3 regions of the Pseudomonas sp. S2_A10 genome follow, and region 3 is predicted to be linked to each of the others. Evidence: riboswitches for the same ligand, from Rfam matches in the RefSeq annotation. Region 3 holds a riboswitch; each other region holds the start of a gene.

Region 1 (4,274 bases), 1.6 Mb from region 3:
CCCAGCGCCACCGCGTCGAACACGCGAATGCCATCGTCGGTATCGGCCTGTTGCTCAACCACCGCGAGCGTCTGCGCGATAGTGCGCCGCGACATCTTGCCCAGCGTCCGACCGTCGAGCTGCACCTGACCTGCGCTCGGTTCGCGCAGGCCAGCGAGCAGTTTCAGCAGCGTGGATTTACCCGAACCGTTCGGCCCGACAATGCCCAGGGTCTCGCCGCGCTGGACATCGAGGCTGACACCATTGAGCAACTCGGCACCGCGCACCTTGAAGCCCACACCCGCACAACTCAGAACCGTGTTCATCGCGCCGATCTCCGGCCCACCAGAATCAGCGCGAACACTGGCGCGCCGACCAGCGCGGTAATCACGCCGACAGGAATCACCTGACCCTTGATCAGGGTGCGTGACAGCACATCGGCGGCGATCAGAAACACTGCGCCGCCCAACGCACTGGCCGGCAGCAGACGCGCATGGCCGGTGCCGAGCAACAACCGCGCGGCATGGGGAATCACCAGACCGACAAAGCCGATCGAGCCGACAATCGACACCATCACCGCCGTCACCAGCGCGGCGCAGCCAATCAACAGAATTTGCACACGTCGCACTGGAATGCCGAGAGACGCCGCCGAGTCCGCACCAAAGGTGAACGCATCCAGCGCCCGGCGATGCCACAGACAAACAACCAACCCCAACACTGCCACCGGCACCGCCAGCCACACCGACGGCCAGCGCACGCCGCCGAGATTGCCGAGCAGCCAGAACATGATCCCGCGCGCCTGTTCCGAGCTGGCCGAGCGGGTGATCAGAAAAGCGGTGAGGGCGTTGAACAGCTGCGAGCCGGCAATCCCGGCCAGAATGATCTGCCCGGTGCCGCTGGCCGAGCCGCTGACTCGCGCCAACAGGATCACCAGTGCGAAAGCGGTCACCGCGCCGGCAAAAGCACCGACCGACAATGAAATCGCCCCGGCACCGACGCCGAGCAGGGCGACCATCACCGCGCCGGTCGAGGCGCCAGCAGAAATTCCCAGCAGATACGGATCGGCCAACGGATTGCGCAGCAGCGACTGCAGGATTACGCCACAGGTCGCCAGACCGGCGCCGCAGGCCGCCGCGACCAGCGCGCGGGTCAGGCGATAGTTCCAGACAATGCCTTCGTCGATCGGGTCGAGCACATAACCGGCGCCCCACAGCTTGTTGGCCAGCACCTGCAACACCACGCTCGGCTCGATCGAAGTCTCGCCAATGGCCACGCCGCCGATCAGCGCGACCGACAGCGTCAACAGCACCAGCAGCAAACGGATCAGGCGTCTGCTCATGGCGACAGGTCGTAGCCGTTGATCGCGCTGGCCAGTTGTGCGAGGCCGTCGAAGGTGCGCAGGCTGGCCTGCATGGCCATGGCGTCAAGGATGATGATGCGGTTGTGCTTGACCGCGTCCATGTTGCGCGTCACCGGATCACTGCGCAGGAAGGCGAGTTTCTTCTGATAGTCGTCCGCCGGGAAACGTCGACGATCCATGCGCGCGATCACCAGAAACGTCGGGTTGGCCTTGGCGATGGTTTCCCAGCCGACCGTTGGCCATTCTTCATCCGACTCGACGACGTTGCGCACGCCGAGGGTGCTGAGCATGAAATCGGGAACGCCTTTGTGCCCGGCCACGAAAGGCTCGATGTCCATCTCGGCGCTGGAGAACCACACCAGAGCGCTGACGTCTTTGCGCTGCTGGTTTTTCGCGGTGGCGATCGATTGCGCGAGGCTGGCTTTGAGCTGCTCATTGAGCTGTTCGCCACGCGCCTGCACGTCGAAAATCGCCGCCAGTTGGCTCACGCTTTTGTAGATGCTGTCGATGCGAAACGGCGCCAGCCGCGTGCCGTCCGAACCGACGAGGTTGTCCTTGGCTTCGCAATCGGAGGGCAGCAGATAGGTCGGAATCTTCAGTTCATGAAACTGCTCGCGGGTGCCGACCGCGCCTTGCGGGCCGACCATCCATTCCAGCTCGACGGCAACCAGCTCCGGGCGTTTGGCGATCACCGCTTCGAAACTCGGCTCGTTGTCGGCGAGGCGCTCGATCCTGTCGTTCTGTGCTTTGTATGTGCCCAGCACATCGTTGAACCACAGCGAAGTGCCGACGACTTTGTCGCCCAGACCCAAGGCGTAGAGCATTTCCGTGCCGGCCTGGCCAATGGTCACCGTGCGCGCAGGCGCGTGTTGAAAGGTCAGGCTGCTGCCACAGTTTTCGACGGTCAGCGGATACGCAGTCGGCGCCGCTTGCGCCAGGGGGCAAAGGCTCAGAGCGGTGAGCAGGGTGGCAACGCGGGGCAGCAGCATGGGGCAGTCTCCAGGGGAACCGTACGGGAGCGGGCGGGTACGGTTTGGAAACACACCTCGGGCGCGGTCGTGGAAACTACGCAAGGCCGGCACGGGGAAAATGCGCACGGCACGATGTCCTTCCCGGACACCCCGCCGGTTGGTCAGTCACTGTGCCGGCAGGTCTCCTGACTGATGCGTCATCGCCACGCTCCGGCCTTCCCGGGGTTCACCCAGTGGCAGTCGAGGAGCAGGCTCGGCACCTACAGTTGCGGGGGCAGTTCCGATTGATGCGTGGAGCATCTCGGATTCCCTATTAATTCCGTGTGGAAACCGGCGCGGGCATGGTAGTCGATCAGGCCGCTGATGGGGAGCCGAATCTGCTTTGGTAGGAGCTGCCAAAGGCTGCGATCTTTTGATCTGGTCTTTAACGGGCAAGATCAAAAGATCGCAGCCTTCGGCAGCTCCTACACGGGTGCGTGTTTGCGTGGCGAAGCGTTTGCAATCCGAGGGTAAGCTTGGCTAATATACGTTCCATATACACATCGTATCGGATTCATATATGGGCATCGTAAAAATCTCAGAGGACATGCACGAGAACCTGCGCATCTCCAGCAACGCCCTCAGCCGCTCGATCAACGCGCAGGCCGAGCACTGGATGCGCATCGGCATGCTCGCCGAGCTGCATCCCAACCTCGACCACAGCGCCATTTGCCGCCTGCTGATCCGCGCCGAACAGAATGGTGGGCTGGATCTGCAACAACTGACTCAGGAAGCCGTCAGCGCATGAGAAACCAGATCAAGATCAACACCCCGGCCGACATCGAAAAATCTCGCGCCGCCGGCAAACTCGCCGCTGAAGTGCTGGCAATGCTGGTGCCGCATGTGAAGGCTGGCGTGACCACCGATGAGCTGGATCGACTGTGCAACGATTACATCGTCAACGTGCAGAAGGCGGTGCCAGCCAACGTCGGTTATCACGGCTTTCCGAAAACCGTCTGCGCGTCGGTCAACGATGTGGTGTGCCACGGCATTCCATCGGGTACTCCATTGAAAGACGGCGACATCGTCAACCTCGACATCGCGGTGATCAAGGACGGCTGGTTCGGCGATACCAGTCGCATGTATGTGGTGGGCGAGGCGACTCCCGAAGCGCAGCACCTGATCAAGACCACCTACGAAGCCATGTGCGCGGGCATCCGTGCAGTGAAACCGGGCGCAACACTGGGCGATATCGGCCACGCGATCCAGAGCCTGGCGGAGGCGGAGGGCTTCAGCGTGGTGCGCGAATACTGCGGCCACGGTATCGGCAAGGTCTATCACGACGAACCGCAGATCCTGCATTACGGCTTTCCCAATCAAGGGCTGAAGCTTAAGGCCGGGATGATTTTCACCGTGGAACCGATGCTCAATGCCGGCAAACGCCATGTCAAGAACATGCCGGATGGCTGGACGGTGCTGACCAAGGATGGCTCCTTGTCGGCGCAGTGGGAGCATATGGTCGCGGTGACGGAGAGCGGGTTTGAATTGCTGACGGCTTGGCCGGATGAGATTGAAGGGTACCGGGCCATTGGCTAATACCGTGTCGCCTGCTTGCCCTCACCCTAGCCCTCTCCCAATGGGAGAGGGGACTGACCGAGGTGTTGTTGCGAGATACGCCGACGTGCGATACCGAGTCGAACTTACATTTTGAACAGCATGAAGATCGGCTCCCTTTCCCCCTCGCCCCCCGTGGGGGAGAGGGCTGGGGTGAGGGGGTAGATCCAACTGACTCAGCGCAATCAGTGAGCACCGGCAGCCTTGTTCAAATCGCTCTCGGTCCACTCGGTATAAACACAAGCATCCGCCGTCGCCCAGCGCACCCGTACCGGATCGCCGGCCTTGAGCGGCATGCCCGCTGCCGATAGCGCTTTCACCGTCATCGACGTCCCGCCCGCAGTCACCACGCTGCACGTCTGGCTTTCACC
Region 2 (4,274 bases), 810 kb from region 3:
TCGATATGCTCTTCAGAGCCGGCACCGAGACCGATCAGCACGTCGAGCGGCAGGCGGCCATTGCTGGCTTCGACGATTTTTACCGCTGGCGGCAGCTCTTCGGCTACTTCAGCGCGTACGCGAGCCAGGTCTTGCGGGCTGGTCTGGTCAGCTTTGTTGAGGATCACCAGGTCAGCGCTGGCCAGTTGATCGGCGAACAGTTCATGCAGCGGCGACTCGTGATCAAGGTTCGGATCGAGTTTGCGCTGGGCATCGACCTGATCCGGGAACGCGGCGAAGGTGCCAGCAGCGACGGCCGGGCTGTCGACCACGGTGATGACTGCGTCGACGGTGCAGGCACTGCGAATTTCCGGCCACTGGAAGGCTTGCACCAGCGGTTTTGGCAGGGCTAGGCCCGAGGTTTCAATAAGGATGTGGTCGAGATCGCCGCGACGGGCAACCAGCTCGCGCATCACCGGGAAGAATTCTTCCTGCACGGTGCAGCACAGGCAGCCGTTGGCCAGCTCATAAACGCGGCCGCTGGCCTCTTCTTCGGTGCAGCCGATGGTGCATTGCTTGAGGATTTCACCGTCGATGCCCAGCTCGCCAAACTCGTTGACGATCACCGCAATGCGCCGGCCCTGAGCGTTGTCGAGCATGTGCCGCAGCAGCGTGGTTTTGCCCGAACCGAGGAAACCGGTGACGATGGTGACGGGGAGTTTGGCCAGTGTTTTCATCGGTATGCCCTTTGGCAAGCGGCGGGCATACGGGACGAGAACCGGCAGCGCGCATGCACGCCGGAAGCATTCGCCACCGGATCACCCCGCCCGGTTGTAGTGAGAATCTGTGACGAGGCAGGTCTCCTGGCTGACGGCGTTCAGGCGTTGGGCCTGGCGTCCATTGCGCCTTCCCGCTGGCTCATCGGTTGAGCTGGCAGTGGCGTGGCAACGAACATCACCGTTCACAGTTGCGGGGGCAGCCGCGGCTTTGACCGCGTTCCCTTCTTAGCTTCGGCGAGTGCCGAAGAACCTCGAAAGCGCAAGGCTACGCATGGGTCCGTCGTGGGTCAATGGGCGTTGAGTTTGAGTTCGGGGGCATATCCGTTGCTGCGGTAACGGCTTCTTATGGTTTCGCTCTTACAGCGAGTCCCTTTTTCAAACGCCAAAAAGGAACCAAAAGGCTTTGCCCCGGCGTACGGCCCGCTCGCTGGGGCTCGGGGTACCTTCGTTACGGGACCGATCCGGGCGCAGCGGCTACGGTTTGCTTCGCTGCACCTCCTTCCGCTGTGTACGACTGCGTCGCACGGTCGCTGCGCTCCCACCCCCGGATCGATCCCGTAACGAAGCCTGCCGAAGGGGCAAAAGATCAAAAGCCAGAGCAAAAGCAAAGGCAAAGGCAAAAGCAAAAGATCGCAGCCTTCGGCAGCTCCTACAGTTGGATCGCGCACCAGCTCAAGAACAGGTCGGCTGTCAGGCCGCCTTCGCGAGCAGGCTCGCTCCCACAAAAGCAAAAGTAAAGCAGCGCAGCCGCCCCACTCAACAATGAGCGCAAGCTCGAGTGCTCTTGATCTTGATCCACCGGCGACGTCGGAAGGCTGAGTGGAGGGATTGATCCGGGCGTGGGAGCGCAGCGACCGTACGACGCAGTCGTACACAGCGAGTGTAGGTGCAGCGAAGCAAACCGGAGCCGCTGCGCCCGGATCAGTCCCGGAGCGAAGGAACCCGAGCCTGCGAGGGCCGAACGTAGGAGCAAGCCTTTTTGGGTACTTTTTCGGCGTTTGGAAAAAGTGCCTCGCCGTAAGGGCGAAACCGTAATCAGCAACACCCGCAGCAACGGATATACACACAAAAACATCAGAAAAATGCCCACATCGCAGTACCGAAAACTCCCGGAAATTGACTAAAAACCCAAACCCATGTTCTCCTGCACACCTTGTTACGGGTGCCCTTCACAGGGTGAAACGGGAAACCGGTGAATCATGTGCTTTACTCAAAGCCATGTCAGTCCGGTGCTGCCCCCGCAACGGTAAGCGAGCGAAGCGTCAGATCCACTGTGCCCCGGCATGGGAAGGTGATGCTTGCAGGTCGGCGACCAGCCAACCCCTCGCGAGCCCGGAGACCGGCCCGCAACACCCAGCGCGCGCAAGCGCCGCTGAACACAAACAAACCCGCGGTGGGCGGGCGCTGTTCGAAATTCCTGCGTGCCCGGCCCGCAGGGATTTTCATGCGCTCTGTTTACCCGCTGACATTTCAGAGGGAAGCGCTATGTCGATCATCAGTAACACCGTCAGCCACACTGACCACATCTCCAGCAGCACCACACTCGGCCAACGCGTCGCCGCCGCCCTCTTCGCCTCGATCCTCGGTGCCAGCCTGGTCTGGTTCGCCGGTTTCTCGCACATCGAAGCGGTGCACAACGCCGCCCACGATACCCGCCACAGCGCCGCGTTCCCGTGCCACTGAGGCCTGCCGAAATGATCAAGCGTATCGCGCAAACCGCAGGCTTCACCGGCTTGCTGGCCGCCCTGCTGCTGACCCTGCTGCAGAGTTTCTGGGTATCACCGTTGATTCTGCAGGCCGAATCCTTCGAGAAATCCGAACCGGTCGCGCAAGTCCACGAACACGCCGCCGGCACCGCCGCCCACAGCCATGATGGCGAAGCCTGGGAGCCGGAAGACGGCTGGCAGCGCGTGGTCTCGACCACTGGCGGTAATCTGGTGGTGGCAGTGGGTTTCGCCTTGATGCTCGCCGGCCTGTACACCTTGCGCGCGCCGACCAAGACCTCGCAAGGGCTGCTCTGGGGTCTGGCCGGTTACGCCACGTTCGTTCTCGCGCCGACCTTGGGCCTGCCACCTGAATTGCCGGGCACTGCGGCTGCCGATCTGGCATCGCGGCAGATCTGGTGGATCGGCACTGCCGCTTCGACCGCCGTCGGCCTGGCACTGATCGCCTTCAGTCGTCACTGGCTGATGAAGCTTCTTGGTGTAGCGATTCTCGCCGTGCCGCATGTGATCGGCGCGCCGCAACCGCAGGTGCATTCGATGCTCGCTCCAGAGGCACTGGAAACCCAGTTCAAAATCGCTTCGCAGCTGACCAACGTCGCGTTCTGGCTGGCTCTGGGCCTGATCAGTGCCTGGTTGTTCCGCCGCAAAAGCGCAGGCCCATATCAGGCATGACCGATGACCGCGCAGCGCCGACCTTCGTGGTCGGCCTTGGCTGCCAGCGCGGCTGTCCGGCCAGTACGCTGCGTGCGTTACTTGATCAAGCATTGCAGGCGCACCGCATCGAGCTGCGAGCGGTCAAGGCTCTGGCGAGTATCGATCTCAAGCGCGACGAACCGGGGTTGCTGGAACTGGCCACACAATTGAATCTGCCGCTGCAGTATTTCAACAGTGCCGAGCTGGCGCCCTATCAGCAGCGCCTCAGCCATCAATCGCAAATCGCCTTTGAGCGCACCGGCTGCTACGGCGTGGCGGAAAGCGCCGCGCTGGCGCTGGCCGAGCAGTTGATTCAGGCGCCGGCGAAACTGCTGATTCCCCGGCAGAAATATGCGCAGGCCACGCTGGCATTGGCCGGCGCTGCATAAAATCCCGATAATCCCCGCCATTGATCATGAGCACGCTTCATCTGCAGTGTGCCTGCGCCTCTTCACAAGGATTCAACGATGACCGTCTACTTCATCGGCGCCGGCCCAGGCGACCCGGAACTCATCACCGTCAAAGGCCAACGGCTGATTCGCAGCTGCCCGGTGATCATTTATGCCGGCTCGCTGGTACCCGCAGCGGTGCTGGAAGGTCATCAAGCCGAAACCGTGGTCAACAGCGCTGAACTGCATCTGGAACAGATCATCGATTTGATCAGGACTGCCCATGCCCAAGGCCAGGATGTTGCCCGTGTGCATTCGGGGGATCCAGGTCTGTACGGCGCGATTGGTGAGCAGATTCGCTACTTGCGTGAGCTGAACATTCCTTTCGAGATCATTCCGGGCGTGACCGCCACAGCGGCATGCGCAGCGCTGCTGGGCGCCGAGTTGACCCTGCCGGACATTTCGCAAAGCGTGATCCTGACCCGTTACGCCGACAAGACCGCGATGCCCGCCGGCGAAGAACTGGCGAGCCTGGCGCAGCACGGCGCGACCATGGCCATTCATCTGGGGGTCAATCATCTGGAAAAGATACTGGTCGAACTGCTGCCGCATTACGGCGCGGACTGCCCGATTGCCGTTATTCACCGCGCGACATGGCCGGATCAGGACTGGGTGGTAGGTACATTGGCGGACATTGCCGACAAGGTCGA
Region 3 (4,274 bases):
CTTCCTGATCCAGACCGTTTTCGCCGACGTTACTGTTCGAGCCGACGGTGACGTAGAGCTTGTTGCCGTCCTTGCTGGCGATGACGTTTTTGGTCCAGTGGTGATTCAGCGTGCCGCCGGGCAAGTCGACGACTTTGATCGGTTGGGTCTTGATCTCGGTGGCGCCCGGCTCGTAGTTGAAACGCAGCAGGCGGTCGGTGTCGGCTACGTACAAATCGTTGCCAACCAGCGTCATGCCAAACGGCGAGTTGAGGTTCTGCAGGAACACCGTGCGGGTTTCCGCGACGCCATCGTGGTCGGCATCACGCAGCAGGGTGATGCGGTTCGGGCTGGGCACGCCGGCGCCGGCCTTGCCCATGACTTTCTTCATCACCCAGCCACGAATGCCTTTGCTGTCATCGGGCTTGGGCGGCGCATTGGTTTCCGCCACCAGCACATCGCCGTTGGGCAGCACGTAGAGCCAGCGCGGGTGATCGAGGCCTTCGGCAAACGCGGCGACCTGGGTGCCGGCCGCTGCGATCGGTTTCGCGCCGTCCGGCCAGCCCACCGCCGGGGCGATGTTGACTGTCGGTATCAGCGTCTTGTTCGGTTCGGGCAGTTTCGGTGACGGGCCGGTGCCGTCGGAGACTTGCAGGCTGGAGGTTTCACCGCAGGCGGCGAGCCCGCCAGCGACGGCGATGATAAGAGCGAGTTGGGCCTTGCGCATTGCTGATCTTCCCTATGAATGCATTCCTAAACATAGAGGAGGGCGCAGGCCCGATGGTTCAACTGCTCAACCGCGGGCTTCCTTGAACAGCACGGCGATGCCGGGATGATAGTTGCCCGCGTCGCTGTGCAATTTGCGATAGGCGTAGGGGAAATACCAGGCCACGGCGCAGGTGTGTTCCTTTTGCAGGTCGTCGACCATGTCCTGCAGTTCTTCAGGGCTGGCGCTGTGCTGGGCTTTTTGCGGAGCAACAAAGAGGCAGCCGAGCTTGAGATCGCTGGCGTAGCTGATGCGCTTGGCATCAGCGGTGACGTCGAGCAGTGCCTGGGTCAGGTTGAGGTTGTTGACCCGTGGCCAGCGTTGCGTGGCCTGAATGAACGCGCGGTCTTCGGCGCCGGCAATCAGCAGGTCGGCGCGAGCATTGCGTTCGCCTTCTTCGTTCTGTTTGCGCGTGGCCGTGTCGTTCAGCGTGACCATTTCAGCCATCCACGCCGCTGCCGCGAGCAGGCCGAGATTGGCTTTCTCGTCGTGCCAATATGGCGTGTCGTTGTCGCCGCGTACGGTGTTGTAGCGATCGATACAGTCAAACCAGCGTTCCAGCAGCGGGCGCAGGAATTCCAGGCGCGGGTTGCTGATGATCATGCCTTGCATCGTCGTCATCCTTATTGTTGTAGTGGGCTTTTCGGGAAAAGCATGGCTCTTTGATATCACTTGTCGCAGTCTGGCACAAGATTGCCGCTGCACAATGGATCAACGGCAGTTATTCGCGCGCAAAGCGCCTCTTCAATTGACGCTCCACCCCCAACCCTCTAACCTTCGCCGCTTGTTTCAGGTGCTCTGTGGCCCCGCGTCGACAGAGTGAAACAGGGAAGCCGGTGAGGGTGGTCTTCAAGCGAAGCCACGACGATCCCGGCGCTGCCCCCGCAACGGTAAATGAGTGAAAACTGCGCCTTGAGCCACTGCCTCGAAAGAAGCGGGAAGGCGCGCAGTCCGGCGAAACGCCGCTCATGAGCCCGGAGACCGGCCTGATCCATCTCAGCGGCATCACGGTGGGCGATGCCAGGCTTTTTGCCGTCTATTCTTGTGCCTGCCCGCCGTTATCCAGCCTCAACGGAGAGCTCCCCCCATGACTGATTCCCCCGAGCGTGACGAACGCCATCTGGCGCGCATGCAGCGCAAGAAAGCCGTGATCGACGAACGCATTGCCAACTCGCCCGACGAATGTGGCCTGGTGCTGGTGCTGACCGGCAACGGCAAAGGCAAGAGCAGCTCGGCGTTCGGCATGCTCGCCCGCGCGATGGGCCACGGCATGCAGTGCGGCGTGGTGCAGTTCATCAAGGGCCGCAACAGCACTGGCGAGGAATTGTTTTTCCGCCGCTTCCCCGAGCAAGTGCGTTTCCACGTCATGGGCGAAGGCTTCACCTGGGAAACCCAGGATCGTCAGCGCGATATCGCCGCGGCGACCGCCGCTTGGGAAGTCTCCCGCGAATTATTGCGCGACCCTTCGATCGGTCTGGTAGTGCTCGATGAGTTGAACATCGCCCTCAAGCACGGCTACCTCGATCTCGATCAGGTGCTCAGCGATTTGCAGGCGCGTCCGCCGATGCAGCACGTGGTGGTCACCGGTCGCGGCGCCAAGCCGGAAATGATCGAGATGGGCGACACGGTCACCGAAATGGGCATGCTCAAGCACGCCTTCCAGGCCGGGATCAAAGCGCAGAAAGGCGTCGAACTTTGAAGCAACCACGTCACTGCCCGGCGGTGTTGATCGCCGCGCCGGCCTCCGGTCAGGGCAAGACCACCGTCACCGCCGCACTTGCCCGTCTGCATCGCAACCAAGGGCGCAAGGTGCGCGTGTTCAAATGCGGCCCGGACTTTCTCGACCCGATGATCCTCGAGCGCGCCAGCGGTGCGCCGGTGTATCAACTGGACATGTGGATGGTCGGCGAGCAGGAAAGTCGCCGGCTGTTGTGGGAAGCCGCCGCCGAAGCCGACCTGATTCTGATCGAGGGCGTGATGGGCCTGTTCGACGGCACGCCGTCCAGCGCTGATCTGGCGCGCCACTTCGGTGTGCCGGTGCTCGGCGTGATCGACGGCACCGCCATGGCGCAGACCTTTGGCGCCTTGGCGCTGGGCCTGGCGAAGTATCAGCCGGACTTGCCGTTCGCTGGCGTGCTGGCCAACCGCGTCGGCACCTTGCGCCATGCGCAATTACTCGAAGGCAGCCTCACCGAAGGTCTGCGCTGGTACGGTGCGCTGTCCCGCGAAACCGGTATCGAATTGCCGAGCCGCCACCTCGGCCTGGTTCAGGCCAGCGAATTGAATGATCTGGATCTGCGCCTCGACGCGGCCGCCGATGCGCTGGCCAGCAGTTGCGAGGTCGCGCTGCCACCCGCCGTAGAATTCGCCGCGCCTGAGATCATCGCCGCCGAGCCTCTATTAAAAGGTGTGCGCATCGCCGTTGCCCGCGATGAAGCCTTTGCCTTCACCTATGGCGCCAGTCTCGATCTGCTGCGGGCGATGGGCGCCGAATTGCGCTTCTTCTCGCCGATCCGCGACACGCAATTGCCCGAGGCGGACAGCCTGTATCTACCGGGCGGCTATCCAGAGTTGCATCACGTCGCGCTGGCGCAAAACGCCTCGATGCTGGCGGCGATCCGCGCGCACCATACGGCGGGCAAGCCCTTGCTCGCCGAATGTGGCGGCATGCTTTACCTGCTTGATTCGCTGACTGACGTGGAAGGCACCCGTGCTGAGCTGGTCGGTTTGCTCAAGGGCGAGGCGGTGATGCAGAAGCGTCTGGCGGCGCTGGCGTTGCAGGCGGTTGAATTGCCGGAAGGGGAGTTGCGTGGGCATACCTATCATCATTCCCTGACCACCACAGCGCTGACGCCGATTGCCCGTGGGCTGAGTCCCAATGGCGGGCGCGGCGCTGAGGCGGTTTATCGCGAGGGGCGGATGACGGCGTCGTACGTGCACTTTTATTTCCCATCGAATCCGACTGCGATTGCGGCATTGTTTGCGCCAGATCGTGAGGCCGCCTTCGCGAGCAAGCTCGCTCCCACAATGGATGACCTGAACCCTGTGGGAGCGAGCCTGCTCGCGAAAGGGCCATGACCGACAACACATTCTCCGAAGCCGAACGCGCAGCGGTCTACAAGGCCATCGCCGAGCGCCGCGACATGCGCCACTTCACCGGCGGCAGCGTCGAGCCGCAACTGCTGCGTCGTCTGCTCGAAGCCGCTCATCAAGCGCCGAGCGTCGGTCTGATGCAGCCCTGGCGCTTCATCCGCATCAGCGATCGTGCTCTGCGCGGGCAGATCCGCGATCTGGTGGAAGAAGAGCGCATCCGCACTGCCGAAGCCCTTGGCGAGCGCAGCGATGAGTTCATGCAGCTCAAGGTCGAAGGCATCAACGATTGCGCCGAAGTGCTGGTCGCAGCGCTGATGGACGATCGCGAAAAACACATCTTCGGTCGGCGCACGTTGCCGGAAATGGACATGGCCTCGCTGTCCTGCGCGATCCAGAATCTGTGGCTGGCCTCCCGTGCCGAAGGCCTGGGCATGGG

The links. A riboswitch is a leader RNA that binds a small molecule or an ion and turns the genes downstream of it on or off. The one in region 3 is predicted to bind cobalamin.
Region 1: linked by a shared signal. The riboswitch ahead of AB4N41_RS23615 (ABC transporter substrate-binding protein) and the one ahead of cobO (cob(I)yrinic acid a,c-diamide adenosyltransferase) in region 3 are both predicted to bind cobalamin.
Region 2: linked by a shared signal. The riboswitch ahead of AB4N41_RS20365 (CbtB domain-containing protein) and the one ahead of cobO (cob(I)yrinic acid a,c-diamide adenosyltransferase) in region 3 are both predicted to bind cobalamin.

The regions. Positions count from the first base shown of each region.
Region 1 is NZ_CP162773.1:5,287,136-5,291,409, reverse strand. Features, by position in the region: partial or broken gene AB4N41_RS23625 (ABC transporter ATP-binding protein) at 1-209, opposite strand, end outside; gene AB4N41_RS23620 (FecCD family ABC transporter permease) at 302-1,318, opposite strand; gene AB4N41_RS23615 (ABC transporter substrate-binding protein) at 1,315-2,328, opposite strand; cobalamin riboswitch at 2,469-2,660, opposite strand; gene AB4N41_RS23610 (ParD-like family protein) at 2,870-3,097, shown strand; gene map (type I methionyl aminopeptidase) at 3,094-3,885, shown strand; gene AB4N41_RS23600 (ABC transporter ATP-binding protein) at 4,089-4,274, opposite strand, start outside.
Region 2 is NZ_CP162773.1:4,534,238-4,538,511, reverse strand. Features, by position in the region: gene cobW (cobalamin biosynthesis protein CobW) at 1-716, opposite strand, end outside; cobalamin riboswitch at 816-1,027, opposite strand; cobalamin riboswitch at 1,902-2,120, shown strand; gene AB4N41_RS20365 (CbtB domain-containing protein) at 2,244-2,441, shown strand; gene AB4N41_RS20360 (CbtA family protein) at 2,453-3,154, shown strand; gene AB4N41_RS20355 (cobalamin biosynthesis protein) at 3,151-3,564, shown strand; gene cobM (precorrin-4 C(11)-methyltransferase) at 3,643-4,274, shown strand, end outside.
Region 3 is NZ_CP162773.1:3,726,335-3,730,608, forward strand. Features, by position in the region: gene AB4N41_RS16810 (PQQ-dependent sugar dehydrogenase) at 1-706, opposite strand, end outside; gene AB4N41_RS16815 (hypothetical protein) at 773-1,357, opposite strand; cobalamin riboswitch at 1,520-1,749, shown strand; gene cobO (cob(I)yrinic acid a,c-diamide adenosyltransferase) at 1,833-2,444, shown strand; gene AB4N41_RS16825 (cobyrinate a,c-diamide synthase) at 2,441-3,823, shown strand; gene bluB (5,6-dimethylbenzimidazole synthase) at 3,820-4,274, shown strand, end outside.